One region of the Allobosea sp. genome, then DNA from elsewhere that is predicted to be linked to it. Evidence: riboswitches for the same ligand, from Rfam matches in the RefSeq annotation. Region 1 holds a riboswitch; the other holds the start of a gene.
The links. Region 1 has a riboswitch for thiamine pyrophosphate ahead of thiO (glycine oxidase ThiO). Riboswitches for the same ligand answer to the same signal wherever they lie in the genome.
Positions count from the first base shown of each region.

Region 1 (7,664 bases):
CGGGGCCCCTGCCATATCCGCCACCCTCAACGCCAGTGGCCTGCTTTTACTCCGCCACGCTGGCCTGGAATCCGACCGCCGTTGACAGCGTCGGGCAATTCTCCGCAAATTTCCTCAAATGCATCTCAAAACCCGACGGATCCGGCAATTTCGCCATGTCATCCTCGCCTTCTATATTTCCACTGGAGATCGAGTGCGTGGATGACGAGGCAGCCATCGCCGACCCCAGGCTCACGGCCACGGACGCTGTGCTCAAGGAGCTCGGGTTCAAGAAGACGATCGCTTATGTCGAGACGGAGGAAGCACGGACATCGAGTCGGGCGCTGAAGGAATCCGCTCGCAAGACGGAGCTGGCGCAAAAGGGGATCAGGCAACTCAACCTGATGACGTCGCGAGACGACGACTGGCGAAACGCGCTCGGAGCGATCGCCAAGCTGTCTTCCGACCCGCACATGGTGGAAGCGGTGATGACGCTCGCCGGCGATCCCGACTCGGCTCGACGACTTCGGCGCGACACGCAGGCGAAGGCCGAGGGCGAGACTAACCGGGCTCGTGCGTCCTCATCACTTCACCCGCTCCAGAACCTGAGCGAGGACGAAGCTCTGCGGCTGCGGGCTCTTCTCGATCGACCTGAAGCCGCGTCGTTGCTGTCGGTGGCCGAGACGCTATCGGCCGATCGGCTGAAGCTCATGGCCGAAGCCATGCGCAGCGAGGCACTGCCGATCCTATTGCGCGAAACGAACTCACACGACCTCGGCGAGCTGATCTCGCGATTCGCCGAGCTGCTGCAGGCCGAGAACCAGGGCGAGGCTCGGTCGAACGGGCGGCTCGTGCTGGCGTTCCTGACCTATCCGAACTGGCGCGCGGTGTTCGCTCATCTCGGACGGGACGCGGACGCCCGCGCCAATCTGGCGCTCCTGCTCCATGACGAGACGGTCGCGACCTTGCTGGCGGGGTATCGGACCGATGAGGTGACGGCGTCCGCGCTGCGACACCTCGTCTCGCCCGAAACGCGCCACGCCGTCGTCGCGCTCGTCGATTTGCTGCTGTCCGATCGTACCATCGCGGCTCGGCTGCGGCGGGGAGAACCGGTGAGCGAGCTGCTCGAGAATCTGAAGCGCCCAGCCGAGCCGCGAGGTTCGGTCGAACAGGCGACGGTCTTGTCCGGCGCCGCGTCGGGGCGTCTGCTTCATCGTATCGGCGCCGCCATGAGAGCCGCGAGCCTGGCATGGTCGGCGCCGGCGGGCAGCAGGATCGGCATCATGCCGTCGTCGAGCCTCAATCCGCCATCTCGCCGGCAGCAGCCTCCGGGGCGCGTTTCGCGCTGATCCGATCGCGACGAAGATACGGGCTCATGTCGACGTCCGGGTATCGGATGGCGGCCACCGCATCGCTTTCGTGCTGCAGAAGCAGAGGATTGCCGTACACGCCGTCCATGCCTTCGAGCTGATGGCCCATGGCCTTCTTGCGCGCTTCCTCCGTAACGCCCGATGCGGTGCAGGCGTCGCGAAAATTGTGCCTGAGACTATATGCCGTGTAACGCGGATTGGTGATCCCGAGCCCCTTGCGGATACGCCGGTTCAACCGCTTCGAGATCGCGTCGCTGTAACGGCCCGACGGGTCCGCCTTGAGTTCGGGAAATAGCTGGACGTCTTTCCCGCTGCGCTTGCGTCGCGATGCGACGAAATCGAGGAATCCCATCTCGATCAGCGTCGGATGGACCGGGATCAGACGACGCCCGGCCGCCGATTTGACCCGCCGTCCCTTGGTTTTCGACTTGTCGGGTTTGGCGGCGATGTCCGCTTCGTCCTCTTCGTCGACCAGACTCAGGACGTTTAGATGCGGCCTGCCGTTATGATCGAGCCGGAGATCGTCCGTCCGCAGTTGCGCGAGCTCGTTGAGGCGCATGCCCGTGAACAGGATGACCGGCGGAAACCAATAGACCGGACCTGCGGCGGTTTCCTTGGCGGTCAGCGCGAACAGGGCGCTGATCTGAGACGGTTTGAAAGGCAGCCGCTTGCTCTTGGCGTCGGGGTCCGTCTCCTGCTCCGACTGCAGACCGAGCAGCAGATTCTTCTCGATCTTCCCGTCGTCGACGAGCCATTGCAGGAGTCGGCGGACCGGCCCGAGGTACTTCAGATTGATCGTTTTCGCCGAGATCACTTCGAGCGGCTGTTTCCGCGCTGCGTTCAAGGCGATTGCTTCGCGCATATCCCGCGTCTTCAGGGTTAGCTCGAAGCGGTTCGGCAACCGGTCCAGCACGTTGCGGTAATCCCGGATATCGTCGCGAGAGATGTCCCGCACGGGCTTGTCGCCGACGAAGCGCAGGAAATTCGCCAAGCGGGCTCGCACGTCGCCGGCATGCTTCGGATCGCCTGCCTTGACGATCTGATCGGTATCGTACCGAACGATGGCCTTCGATAGCGGCTCGTCCGACCAGCGCGAGGTTCTGGCGTCTGCGTAGGCCGCCTTTACCACGTCCGACACGACTGCTTTCAGCTCGCCCGCATCGCCGGCCGGGCCGTGATTGCCGACGATCGCCTTCAGCTCGGCGAGCTCCTTCTTCAATTCGCTCAGTAGCTGGCGCGCCGAATCTGGGCGCTCCGGTACAGGAAAAAATTCCGAAGCCCGGTCCATGGCCGAGTCGATGTCTCGTGCAGAATGCTTGCCGAATGGGCGTCGGGTCACCCGATCAACGGTCTTCAGCAGAGCTCGAGCAGCCTCGTTGCGTCGACCGGTTGCCGTCTCCGCTTCGAGAATGCCGAAAGCCTCGGCCTTGCCGATCCAGTGCGTGTCGGCCAGGGCCTCATCCCGGTCGTCGCCGTCCGCGTCGCGGACGTGGTTTTCGATTACGCCGCGCGCGTCACGCAGAAGGGCAAGCTGCTGCCCCACGAGGGGAGGCTGCCCGGAAACGGATCCGATAGCATCGTCGAGCATGGCGAGGGCAATTTCGCGCGCCGGCCGCATCGGCCACTGCGAGCGAAGGACGGCGTAGACCTCGTCGATCCTGATCAGCACCTGCAGCGCTCTCCGTCGCGCCAGGGCGGCGTTGCGGGTGCGCAGGGAGCGGCGCACGTCCGGCCTGCCGAGGACGCAGGTCAAGTCTGAGGGAACAGCCTTACGAAACCACCAATGCGCGCCGCGCCGATGCAGATACATCGCGACCCCGATTCCAGTCGGGACCCTCCATCCCGAACGTGACAGGACGGCGTAACGGACGACGCGGAATCGATTCGATCGATTCCTAACGTTTTCAAGGGCTTAGGAGTGGCGGAGACGGAGGGATTCGAACCCTCGATACCCTTGTGGGGTATGCTCATTTAGCAAACGAGTGCCTTCAGCCTCTCGGCCACGTCTCCGGCGAGAGGCTCTATGCCCGATTGCGGTGCCGTTTGACAAGCCTCGTCGGCAGCTTCCCTCGCCTCGCTCATGCGCGAGATGCAAGGCCGCACCGGCCTGCCTTGTCCTCACGGCGCGAAGCCACTAGATTGGGGCCGTCCGTTGGGGTGCCGAAAGGCTGAGAGGCGCGCGTTCGCGCCAACCCATCGTACCTGATCCGGGTAATGCCGGCGAAGGGAACGGTCTTCGGCTCGCAGACATCTGGCGCCTGAGGCTGCTGCCTTCCCGGGAGCAGGGGAAGCATGACGGCGCAAAGCTCTCGCTTGGAACCGACGATCGCTGTGATCGGCGCCGGCGTCGTCGGCCTCGCCTGCGCCGCCGAGCTTGTGGCGCGCGGGGCGCGGGTCGTCATCCATGAGCGCGGTTCGCGCATCGGCGCGGAAGCCTGCTCCTGGTTCGCCGGCGGCATGCTCGCGCCCTGGTGCGAGGGCGAGAGCGCCGAGGAGCCGGTGGTCCGGCTCGGGCGGGAGGCGGCCGACTGGTGGCAGCGCCATGCCGGCGGCGTCGTCCGCAACGGCACGCTCGTCGTCGCACCGAGCCGGGACCGTGCTGAGCTCTCCCGTTTCGGCCAGCGCACCGATCATTTCAGCGAGATCGACGGTGAGGCCATCGCCGCTCTGGAGCCCGATCTCGCCGGGCGTTTCGCGCGCGGGCTGTTCTTCGCCGGCGAGGCGCATCTGGATCCGCGGCGGACGATCACGGCGCTGGCGGAGCGTCTCGTGGCGCAGGGCGCGGCCCTGCATCTCGGCAGCGCCGCCGAGCCCGCCGATCTCGATGCCGCCATCGTCCTCGATTGCCGGGGGCTTGCGGCGCGCGAGGCCCTGCCGGAGCTGCGCGGCGTCAAGGGCGAGATGCTGCTGCTGCGGAGCGACGAGATCGCGCTCGCGCGGCCGGTGCGGCTTTTGCATCCGCGCATCCCGCTCTATGTCGTGCCGCGCGCGGACGGGCTCTTCATGGTCGGCGCGACGATGATCGAGAGCGGCGAGCGCCGGCGCATCTCGGCGCGCGCCATGCTGGAACTGCTTGGCGCGGCCTATGCGCTGCATCCGGCCTTCGCCGAGGCGGAGGTGGTCGAGATCGGCACCGATGCCCGCCCGGCCTTTCCCGACAATCTGCCGCGGCTCACCCGCCGCGGGCGGGTGATCCATGTCAACGGGCTCTATCGCCACGGTTTCCTGCTCAGCCCCGCCATGGCGCGGATGGCGGCGGATGCCGTGCTCGACCCGCAAGCGAAACCGGAGATGCTGCATGACCTTGCTGCTTAACGGCGTACCCCGCGAGATCGCCGCGAAGACGCTGGCCGAGGCGCTGGCCGAGCTCGGCTTCGGCGGGCGCATCGTCGCGACCGCGATGAACGGCGAATTCGTGCCGGCCCGCAGGCGCGCTGAAACCTGTCTGAGCGAGGGCGACCGCATCGAGATCGTCGCGCCGATGCAGGGAGGCTGAGATGGCGTCCTTCTACGGCTTCACGCCGCAAAACCCGCTCTTCCTGGGCACGGCGCAATATCCCTCGCCGGCGATCCTGGCCGAGGCGGTGAGGCGCTCGGGCGCCGAGGTCGTCACCGTCTCGCTGCGCCGGGAGGCGGCGGGCGGGGCGGGGCAGGCGTTCTGGGCGCTGATCCGCGAGCTCGGCGTCAGGGTGCTGCCGAACACGGCCGGCTGCCACACCGTCAAGGAGGCGGTCACCACCGCGCAGATGGCGCGCGAGGTCTTCGGCACCGACTGGATCAAGCTCGAGGTGATCGGCGAGGACGACACGCTCCAGCCGGACGTGATCGCGCTGGTCGAGGCCGCCCGCATCCTCGGCGACGACGGCTTCAAGGTCTTTCCCTACACCACCGAGGACCTCGTCGTCGCCGGGCGCCTCATCGATGCCGGCTGCGAGGTCTTGATGCCCTGGGGCGCGCCGATCGGCTCGGGCCGGGGGCTCAACAACCCTTACGGCCTCAGGAGCCTGCGCCGGCATGTCCCCGAGGTCGCGCTCGTCGTCGATGCCGGCATCGGCCTGCCCTCCCATGCCGCGCAGGCGATGGAGATGGGCTATGACGGCATCCTGCTCAACACCGCCGTCGCCAAGGCCGGCGATCCCGCCGCGATGGCGGAAGCCTTCGCGCTCGCCATCCGCGCCGGCCGCCAGGCCTTTGCCGCCGGGCCGATCGAGGCGCGCGACATGGCGGCTCCCTCCACCCCCGTCATGGGCAAGGCCTTTCTCGCATGAAGCTCGATCCGTTCTACCCCATCTTCGATTCGGCCGACTGGCTGGCGCGCATGCTGCCGCTCGGCGTCAGGCTGGTGCAGCTGCGCGTCAAGGATCGCCCCGAGGCCGAGGTCGCGCGCGAGATCGCCCGCGCCAAGGCGCTCTGCGCCGCGGCTGATTGCGTGCTCGTCGTCAACGATTACTGGAAGCTCGCCATCGCCGAGGGCTGCGATTGCGTCCATCTCGGCCAGGAAGACCTCGATACCGCCGATCTCGGCGCGATCCGCAAGGCGGGCTTGAGGCTCGGCGTCAGCAGCCATGACGAGGCGGAACTCGAGCGCGCACTGGCGGCTGAGCCGGATTACGTCGCGCTCGGCCCGGTCTATCCGACGATTCTTAAAGCAATGCGCTTCGGCCCGCAGGGGCTGGAGCGGCTCGGCGAATGGAAGCGCCGCATCGGCGCGCTCCCGCTGGTCGGCATCGGCGGCATCTCGCTGGAGCGGGCGCAGGGCGTCTTCGCGGCGGGCGCCGACAGCGTCGCGGCCGTGACCGACATCACGCTGAACGCCGATCCCGAGGGTCGGCTGAAGCAATGGCTCGCGGCGACGCGGCGGCACGCGACAGCCTGAACCTCATTCCGGCGCTCTCAGCCCTCCGCTTCCGCCTGCGCTACATGCCCGTCGACATGGCCGAGGCTGCGCTCGGGGTCGAGCCGGTCGCGCACGCGCTGCTTCAGCACCTTGGAATCCGGGAAGCCGCCATCGCTCTTGCGGTCCCAGATCAGCTCGCCGTCGTAATGGACCTGGAAGATGCCGCCGCTGCGCGGGATCAGCGCGACCTCGCCGAGATCCTGCCCGAAGGTCGAGAGCAGCTCCTGCCCGAGCCAGGCCGAGCGCAGCATCCAGTTGCACAGCGAGCAATAGGTGATGGCGATGCGCGGGGCAGGCTTGGTCTCAGTCATGATCGGTCACCGGAGCGGGAGGTCGCTCCCGACATCCTGCTTCCGGCGCCGCGGCGCAAGCCCTGAAACGGCATGGCAGGCAGGCGCGGAACGAAGATTAAGTATTTGATTTTGAATAAATAAAATCAAACCTCCTCGACATAGCGCCGGCGCAGATGCGCCTTGAACACGGCGGCATCGAGCGGCCTGCCGGTGGCTTCGGTGAGGAGATCGTCGGTCGTCAGCAGCGAGCCCTTGCCGTGGATATTGGCGCGCAGCCAGCCGGTGAGCGGGCTGAAATCGCCCTTGCCGATGCCGGGCAGGATCGCCGGTTCCGCCCGGCAGGCGGCATCGAAGATCTGGGCCGCCGTCATCGCGCCCAGCGTATAGGTCGGGAAATAGCCCCAGCCGCCGGAGGGCCAATGGATGTCCTGCAGGCAGCCGAGACGGTCGTTGGGCACGATGACGCCGAGCAGGGTTTTCATGCCGTCGTTCCAGGCGGCGGGCAGGTCGGCGAGCGCCATCTCGCCGGCGATCAGCGCCTTCTCCAGCCGGTAGCGCAGGATGACATGGGCGGGATAGGTGACCTCGTCGGCATCGACGCGGATGAAGCCGGGCGCGACGCGGGTATAGCGCTGCCACAGCGCCTCGCTTTCCCATGCCGGCCCCGCACCGCCGAAGCTCTCGCGCATCAGCGGCGCGGCATAGGCGAGGAACTGGCGCGAGCGGCAGGCCTGCATCTCCATCAGCAGCGACTGGCTCTCGTGCAGGCTCATGCCCCGCGCCGCGCCGACCGGCTGGTTGATGTAGGCTTGCGGCCGGCCCTGCTCGTAGAGCGCATGCCCGGTCTCGTGCAGGACGCCCATCAGCGCCTTGGTGAAATCGGCCTCGTCATAGCGGGTGGTGATTCGCACGTCGTTGTCGGCGCCGCCGCAGAAGGGATGGGTCGAGATATCGAGCCGGCCGCGCTCGAAATCATAGCCCAGCGCCGCCATCAGCCTGAGCCCCAGCGCCCGCTGCGCCTGCGTCGGGAAGGGGCCTTCCAGCGCGGCTTGCGCCGGGCGGCGCGCCTGCACGGCAAGCGCCTCCTCGGTGAATCCGGGCAGGAAGGCGGCGAGATCGTCGAAC
Region 1 is NZ_JAMLIX010000002.1:490,832-498,495, forward strand. It holds gene M9917_RS17455 (hypothetical protein) at 198-1,328, shown strand; gene M9917_RS17460 (DUF6538 domain-containing protein) at 1,279-3,159, opposite strand; tRNA gene M9917_RS17465 (tRNA-Ser) at 3,269-3,359, opposite strand; TPP riboswitch at 3,493-3,595, shown strand; gene thiO (glycine oxidase ThiO) at 3,663-4,664, shown strand; gene thiS (sulfur carrier protein ThiS) at 4,648-4,845, shown strand; gene M9917_RS17480 (thiazole synthase) at 4,847-5,617, shown strand; gene M9917_RS17485 (thiamine phosphate synthase) at 5,614-6,225, shown strand; gene M9917_RS17490 (Rdx family protein) at 6,243-6,557, opposite strand; gene M9917_RS17495 (carboxypeptidase M32) at 6,683-7,664, opposite strand, start outside.

Region 2 (7,664 bases), on a different contig from region 1:
AGTGGCGAAGGCCCGCGCGATCGCAGCCCCGATGCCGCGGCTCGAGCCGGTGACGAGGATCGCCCGGTCGCGAAATTTCACGGCGCGCCGTCCTTTTGCGGGATGAGGTCGCTCTTCACGACAGCCTTCATGTCGAGCCGGCGGGCGATCAGGCCGAGGCTGCGGAAGCTGTCGGCGCCCTTCTGCAGGGCTTCGAGGTCGAACCGGCCGAGCCCCTCGCGCTCGGTCGTGGCCGAGACGCTGGCCGCGTTGCGCAGCCTGATGATCGCGAGATTGACCGCCTCGTCGCGCCCGTTGATGGCGCGGGTGACGGCGAGGCGCGCGGCCTCCTCGGGGCTGGCGATCATCCAGGCGGCGGAATCGCGATAGGCGGCGAGGAAGCGCTTCAGCAGCGGCTTGTTCTGCTCGTAATAGGCTTCCTTCACCACGAAGATGTCGCTCGGCAGGTTGAGCTGGTCGCGGACCTCGATGACGGTGGCTTCGCCAAGGCCCTTGGCGCGGGCGACGAGCAGGCCGGTATCGGTCGCGGCGGTGGCGTCGACGGCGCCCTGCATCAGCGGCCCGAAGTTGAGCAGGCCGGTGGGCTGGATCTCCACGTCCTTCTCGCCGAGCCCGACCTGATGCAGCAGCACGAGCAGGTTCTGGTAGGTGCCGCTGGCGAGGCTGTAGACGCCGATGCGCTTGCCCTTGAGATCGGCGGCGGTGCGGATGCCGCTGCCCGCGCGCGCGACGACGTTGAAGACGTTCTGCGGATAGATGTTGTAGATCGCGACGAGCTTCTCGCCCTTGTCGAGGGCGAGATAGAGCGCGGCCGGGTCGGTGAAGGCGATGTCGGCCTGGCCGGCGATCAGGGTCTGGAGCGCCGCGCCGCCGCCATTGCCGGGCAGGTAGTCGAGCGCGATGCCCTTCGCCTTGAAGAAGCCCTTGTCCGGCTCGGCCAAGAGGTTGGTGATCTCGCTGATCGGCTGGCTCCAGCCGGCGACGGCGACCTTGTCGGGGGCTTGCGCAGAGGCCGGGGCGGCGAGCCATGACAGGGCGAGGATGAGGAGGGTGCGGAGCGCGGACATGGGGTCTAGCCTTTCGAGAAGCGGTGCAGGACGCGGCGCTCGATCAGGCGCACGGCCTCGTAGAGCAGCATCCCCAGAGCGGTGATGACGATGAAGAGGGCGAAGATCAGGCCGGAATCCATCACGCTCTGCGCCGCGATGATCGAGGCGCCGAGCCCGCTGCGCCCGCCGATGAACTCGCCGACCACCGCGCCGACGAGCGCGAGCACGACGGCGACGCGCAGGCCCGCCATGATGACGGGTAGCGCCGCTGGCAGCTTCAGCCGCAGCAGGGTCTGGAGGCGGCCTGCGCCCAGCATGCGGAAGAGTTCGCGTCTCGCCGGATCGACCTCACCGACGCCGGTCAGCGTGGTCTCCATCACCGGGAAGAAGCAGATCAGCGCGGTGATGACGACGGTCGGCGTCATGCCGAAGCCGAACCAGATGATGAAGAGCGGTCCGAGCGCGAGCTTGGGCACGAGCTGGCTCGCCAACACATAGGGGCGCAGGAGCCGGCCGAGCGCCGGCAGCTCCGCCAGCAGGATGCCGACGCCGAGCCCGACCGCGGCGCCGATCCCGAGACCCAGCGTCATCTCGGCGGCGGTGATGGCGAGATGCGGCCAGAGCCTTCCGGTGGAGACCTCGCTCCACAGCGTCGCCAGCACGGCCGAGGGCGGCGGCAGGACGAGGGCCGGAACGCCGCCGAGCCGGCACCAGGCTTCCCAGAGGGCGAGCAGGGCGAGGAGCAGGAAGAGGGAAGGCAGGCGCGCGCTCATGCCGCCGGCCTCCGGCCGAGCGTGCCGGCCTCGCCCTCCATGGCGTCGCGCAGGGCCCGGCAGGCGGCGGTGAAGGCGGGCGCATAGCGCATGTCGCGATGGCGCGGCCGGGCGAGCGTGATCCGGCGTGTATGCGTCAGCCGGCCTGCCGACATCACCGCGACCGTGTCGGCGAGATAGACGGCCTCGCCGATGTCGTGGGTGACGAAGAGGGCGGTGGTGCCGCCCTGCGCGCAGAGCCGCAGCAGGTCGTCCTGCAATTCCTCGCGCGTCAGGGCGTCGAGCGCGGCGAAGGGCTCGTCGAGCAGGAGCAGGTCCGGCTTGCCGATCAGCGCGCGGGCGACGGCGACGCGGCTCTGCTGGCCGCCCGAAAGCGCGGCCGGCCGGCGTGCGGCGAAGTCCGCCAAGCCGACGCAGGCGAGCAGGTCGAGCGCCGCCTGGCGGTCGGCGCCGGACGGGCGGCGCTTCAGCGAGACCGGCAGCAGGACGTTGTCGATGACGCTGAGCCAGTCGAGCAGCGTCGGCGTCTGGAAGACGAAGCCGGCGCGGGGGCCCGGGCCGCAGAGCGCCTCGCCGCCGATGCGGATCGTGCCCGCGCTCGGCATGAGCAGGCCGGCGGCGAGCTTGAGCAGCGTGGTCTTGCCGCAGCCGCTGCGGCCGAGCAGGCAATGGATCTCGCCGCGCGGGATCGTCCAGTCGACGCCGTCGACGATGGCGGGGCCGGTCGCGTCATAGCGCTGGCTGACCCGCTCGATCGCGACGAAGCCGGGGCTTTCAGTCGACATAGGGGGCAAACCCTTCCGCCGCGGCCTCCGCAGCCTGCTCGATCTCGGTCAGGGTGACGAGGTCGAGCAGGCTGAAGCGGCCGTCATGGTGCCAGCCGGCCTCCGGCGCGCTCATGCGGCCGAGCGGGGCGATGCGGCTGACGCCGGCAGCGCCCAGCGCCTCCGCGAGCCGGAACAGCCGCTCCGGCGCGGCCGCGACGCCGGCCGTCTGGAGGAAATGGCGATGGGGCGCGACCAGGGCGGGGACATCGTCGAGGCTGTCGACCGAAACCAGTTTCAGCGAGCGATTGAGGCCGGTCGGAGCGAGGGTTTCGGGCGCCTCGACATGGAGGATGTTCCAGCCATCGCCGGGTTCGCCCAGCAAGCTGGCGCCGCCCTCCAGCGCGCGCATCTCCTGCGCGCCGCGCCATGCGGCGACCGATGCGGCCTCGCCCGGCGAAAGGGCGCGGCGCGGGTGGCGGTGGCCGAGCGCCGCAAGCTCCTGTGCGAGATAAAGGGCGAACTCGGCCGGCCCGACCCGCCCGCCGCGCTCGACGAAGAGCATCTGCGGCGAATAGCAGCCCTGTTGCTCGTAGCGGACGACGTCATGGGCGGTAAGGCGCGCCAGCGCCGGGGCTTTCCGGCTGTCGAGCGCCTCGCGTGCGATCACGCCGAAGCCGATCCTGTGGCCGTGCGGCAGGAAGCGGGTGGTGACCGGCAGCTTTTCGCGCAGCGCCGTCAGCGTCTCGTTGCCGCCATAGGCCATCACGGTGTCGGCCTCGCGCAGGAAAGCGGCCTCGGCCGCCGCCTCGCCGCCCTTCCACCAGACGATGGCGAGGCATTCGCCGATCTCCGGATCGATCTCGGCGATCAGGCTTGCGAACCAGCCCGCCGTCAGCGGCTCGGCCGAGGCGAGCTTGCCGACGCTGCCCGCCTTGACCAGAAGGCCGCAGATCAGGCTCCAGAGCGAGAGCGCCGGCACGTTGCCGGCCCAGACATGCAGCAGCAGATCCGGCCCGCGGGCGCTGAGATAGCCGCCCTTGGGCGTCGGCTGGAAGCCGTCGAGCAGGGCCGGATTGGCGAAATCCTCGGCCAGGAAGCGCAGGAGCTGCGGGCGCCGGAAGGTCTTGAGATAGCCGGTCAGGCCGAGCCGGACCGTCTCGCGGTCATAGCCGGTGACGACCGGCAGGAGCTCTTCGGCCTTGCGCCGCAGCGGATGGTCGCGGTCGAGCAGCCTTGCGGCGGCGGCGTCGATCGCCGCGACGATGCGGGCGACGGGCATCCGCTTCAGCCGGGCGCGGGCCTGATCGCGCACATGCGCGCAGAGCTGCGCGGCCTGCGCCGCGTCGAGCTCCGGCAGCGCGATGGCGACGCTCCCGCCCCAGGCGTCGTAGCCGACCTCGCGCCAGCGCAACGCCTCGCGAGGGAGACCCGGCAGATGGCCCGCCTGTTCGATCATGAGCGTCAGCCTCGCGCCGCCGCCAGAAATTCGGCGACCGCGACCGAGCAGCCTTTCGAGGCTTCTCCGTCGACCCGGCCGAGCAGCCTGAAGCCACCGGGCACGATCTCGCCGGCATCCTCGGTCAGGATCGCCGAGACGCAGTTGAAATGGGCGAGGTCGTGATGGACGATCACGCCGCGCTGGCCTTCGGGCAAATCCGCGCCGGAGAGCGGATCGACGACGCGGCTGCGGATCCAGTGCGGGCCGGACTTCACGGACGGGCAGACGGCATTGCCGTCGTCATAGAGCTGCGAGCTGAGCTCCGTCATGCCGTACATGTTGATGCAGGCCGAGCGCGGCACACTGAGGGCGGCGGAAAGCCCGTCGTAGAATGCGTCCGGCTCGAGCTCGCGCGACTGGCCCTTGAAGCCGCCGGTGTCGAGGATGCGGCTGCCCTCCGGCAGGGAAAAGCGCCGCCCGCTGGCGGCGAGCGCGTCGATGAGCGGCACGAAGGCATAGCTCGCGCCGAGCAGCGCATAGGGCTCGCCGCCGGCCTGCGCCTCCGCGAGCGCCGTGAGCAAGCGGTCGAGATCGAGGCCGGCGGGGCCGATGAAAACGGCGGAACCGGGCGCTCCGCATTCGCGCCGGGCGAGGGACAGATAATGCGCGAGCGAGGAGTTCGGCAGCTTCGCCTCGTCAGGGAAGAGGATACCCATGCGGATGCGCTCGCGGCCCTGCATGAAGCGCTCGCGGAAGGCGCGCAGCATCGAGCGGTCCCAGACGGCGAGCGTCGGGTGGTGGCTGCGGCCGCGTATCCCTTGCGTCGTGCCGCTCGTCATGAAGACGCGCTCGGCCGTTTCCGGCGGCGTGCAGCTCAGCGTCAGATCCTTGAAGGCGGTGATCGGCACGGCGGGGATGTCGCGCCAGCCGCGCACCGAAAGCGGCGTGCGGCCGCGTTGCAGGCAAAAACGCTTGTAAGGCTCGTTGTTGCGGAACTGCCAGGCGAATAGCTTCAGCGCCATCGCCTCGAATTCGGCTTCCGACGCCTGGGGAAGCGCGATGAACGCCAGCAGCGCCTCGACGATCTCGGCTTGCGTCGCCATGGTCCACTCCGTCCGGACGCCGCACGGCCAGGCCGGCAGCATCGATCGCAACAGGGATCACGGGCGCAAGTTGGAATCAGGGCCTCGACGGCGCCATGTCCCGCATCCCTACGCCGGTATGACCCGGATCAGGTTCGGAGGGTCACCGCGTTGCCGGGCCTTGGCAGGCCCCGCCGGCGGAATCTCAGCCTCCTAGCGAGGCCCCCCTGGGAACGGGATGCAGATGACGGGCAGCGGGGCTCGCTGTCAAGCGGTAAGGAGGCCGGCTCAGCCGCCGAGGTCCCGCGCGGTGCGCAGGAGGTACTGGCCGTAAGCGCCCTTGGCGAGCTTTTCGCCAAGGGCGGTGAGTTCTGGCACCGAGATCCAGCCCTGCCGCGCGGCGATCTCCTCGGGGCAGGCGATGTGCAGGCCCTGGCGGGTTTCGAGCGTGCGGACGAATTCGCTGGCCTCCAGCAGGCTGTCGGGCGTGCCGGTATCGAGCCAGGCGAAGCCGCGCCCCATCGATTCGACCGAGAGCTTGCCGCGTTCGAGATAGATCCGGTTGACGTCGGTGATCTCGAGCTCGCCACGCGCCGAGGGCTTCAGCGCGCGGGCGATCTCGACGACCTCGGCATCGTAGAAATACAAGCCCGTGACGGCCCAGTTCGACTTGGGAACCTTCGGCTTCTCCTCGATCGAGACCGCCTTGCCGGCTTGGTCGAAGGCGACGACGCCGTAACGCTGCGGGTCGCCGACATGATAGGCGAAGACGGTCGCGCCGCTGTCGTGCGCCTGCGCCCGCGCCATCATCCCGGGCAGCGAATGGCCGTAGAACAGGTTGTCGCCGAGGATGAGGCAGGAGGGTTGTCCGGCGACGAATCCGGCGCCGATCAGATAGGCCTGCGCGAGCCCGCCGGGATGGGGCTGCTCGGCATAGGTCAGGCTCATGCCCCAGTCGGTGCCGTCGCCGAGCAGGCGCTTGAAATGCGGCAGGTCGTGCGGGGTCGAGATGATCATGACCTCGCGGATGCCGGCGAGCATCAGCGTCGAGAGCGGGTAATAGATCATCGGCTTGTCGTAGACGGGCAGGAGCTGCTTCGACATCGCCAGCGTCATCGGGTGCAGCCGCGTGCCGGAGCCGCCGGCCAGGATGATGCCCCTCATCGTCATCTCTGATCCTCGATAAGCCGTTCGACGCAAGACCTGAGCGAACTATGCCATTCCGGCAGCCCGACGCCGTGGACGCGGGCGAGCTTGCCGCAATCGAGCCTGGAATTCACCGGCCGCCGCGCCGGCGTCGGATAAGCGGCGCTCGTGATCCGCCTGACCCGGACCGGCTCGCCGCCCAGCCGCTCGCGCTCGGCGAAGATCGCTTCGGCGACATCGGCCCAGACCGCCTCGCCCGCCGCGCTCATATGGAAGACGCCGCGCAGGGAGGCGTCGTCCGCCCGCCCGGTCAGGTTCTGCGCGACGGTGAAGATCGCATCGGCGATGTCGAGCGCGCTGGTCGGCGAGCCATGCTGGTCGGCGACGACGCCGACCTCGCCTTGCGTCTCGGCGAGCCGCAGCATCGTCCTGACGAAGTTCTTGCCGAAGGGGGCGTAAATCCAGGCCGTGCGCAGGATGGCGTGGTTTGCGGTCGCGGCGGCGACCGCCCGCTCGCCGGCGAGCTTGCTCGCGCCATAGGCCGAGATCGGCCCGGTCGCATCGTCCTCGCGATAGGGCCGGTCGAGCCCTCCGTCGAAGACATAGTCGGTCGAGAGCTGGATCACGGGGATGCCGAGCGCGGCTGCGGCGCGCGCCGCCTCGCCGGCGGCCTCGCCGTTGACGCGCATGGCGAGCGCGGGCTCGCTCTCGGCCTGGTCGACGGCGGTATAGGCGGCGGCGTTGACGATGACGTCGGGCCGGGCTGCGCGCAGCGCCGGCGCGACCGTCCTGGGGACGGCGAGATCGAGCTCGGGGCGGCGGATCGCGATGACCTCGACACCCGTGGGCACGCGCTCCAGCATGGCGCGGACGATCTGGCCGGCCCAGCCGGTGACGGCGATGCGCAGGCCCATCAGTCGAAAAACCGCGGCATCGCGTCGAGGCGCGGGTGCTTGCGGTCCTTCTCTGAGAGGGTGAGCGCGGCGAGCGGCAGGCGCCAGTCGATGCCGAGCGCCGGATCGTCGAAGGCGAGCCCATGGTCGCTCTGCGGCGCATAGGGCGCCGTCACCTTGTAGAGCACTTCGGTATCCGGCTCGAGCGTGACGAAGCCATGGGCGAAGCCCGCCGGCACGAGGAGCTGCTTCCAGTTCTGCGCCGAGAGCTCGACCGCGACATGCAGGCCGAACGTCGGGGAGGAGGCGCGGATATCGACCGCGACGTCGAGGATGGCCCCGCGCGTGACCCGCACCAGCTTGTCCTGGGCGAAGGGCGGCGACTGGAAATGCAGGCCGCGCAGCGTGCCGGCCGGGCCCGAGAGCGAGTGATTGTCCTGGACGAAGTCGAGATTAAGCCCGGCCGCGGCGAAGCTCTCGCGGCTCCAGGTCTCGGAGAAGAAGCCGCGGTGGTCG
Region 2 is NZ_JAMLIX010000001.1:649,589-657,252, reverse strand. It holds gene M9917_RS03090 (SDR family oxidoreductase) at 1-81, opposite strand, end outside; gene M9917_RS03085 (ABC transporter substrate-binding protein) at 78-1,067, opposite strand; gene M9917_RS03080 (ABC transporter permease) at 1,073-1,822, opposite strand; gene M9917_RS03075 (ABC transporter ATP-binding protein) at 1,819-2,607, opposite strand; gene M9917_RS03070 (acyl-CoA reductase) at 2,597-4,045, opposite strand; gene M9917_RS03065 (LuxE/PaaK family acyltransferase) at 4,051-5,130, opposite strand; TPP riboswitch at 5,218-5,348, opposite strand; gene rfbA (glucose-1-phosphate thymidylyltransferase RfbA) at 5,398-6,273, opposite strand; gene rfbD (dTDP-4-dehydrorhamnose reductase) at 6,276-7,169, opposite strand; gene rfbC (dTDP-4-dehydrorhamnose 3,5-epimerase) at 7,169-7,664, opposite strand, start outside.
Region 2: linked by a shared signal. The riboswitch ahead of M9917_RS03065 (LuxE/PaaK family acyltransferase) and the one ahead of thiO (glycine oxidase ThiO) in region 1 are both predicted to bind thiamine pyrophosphate.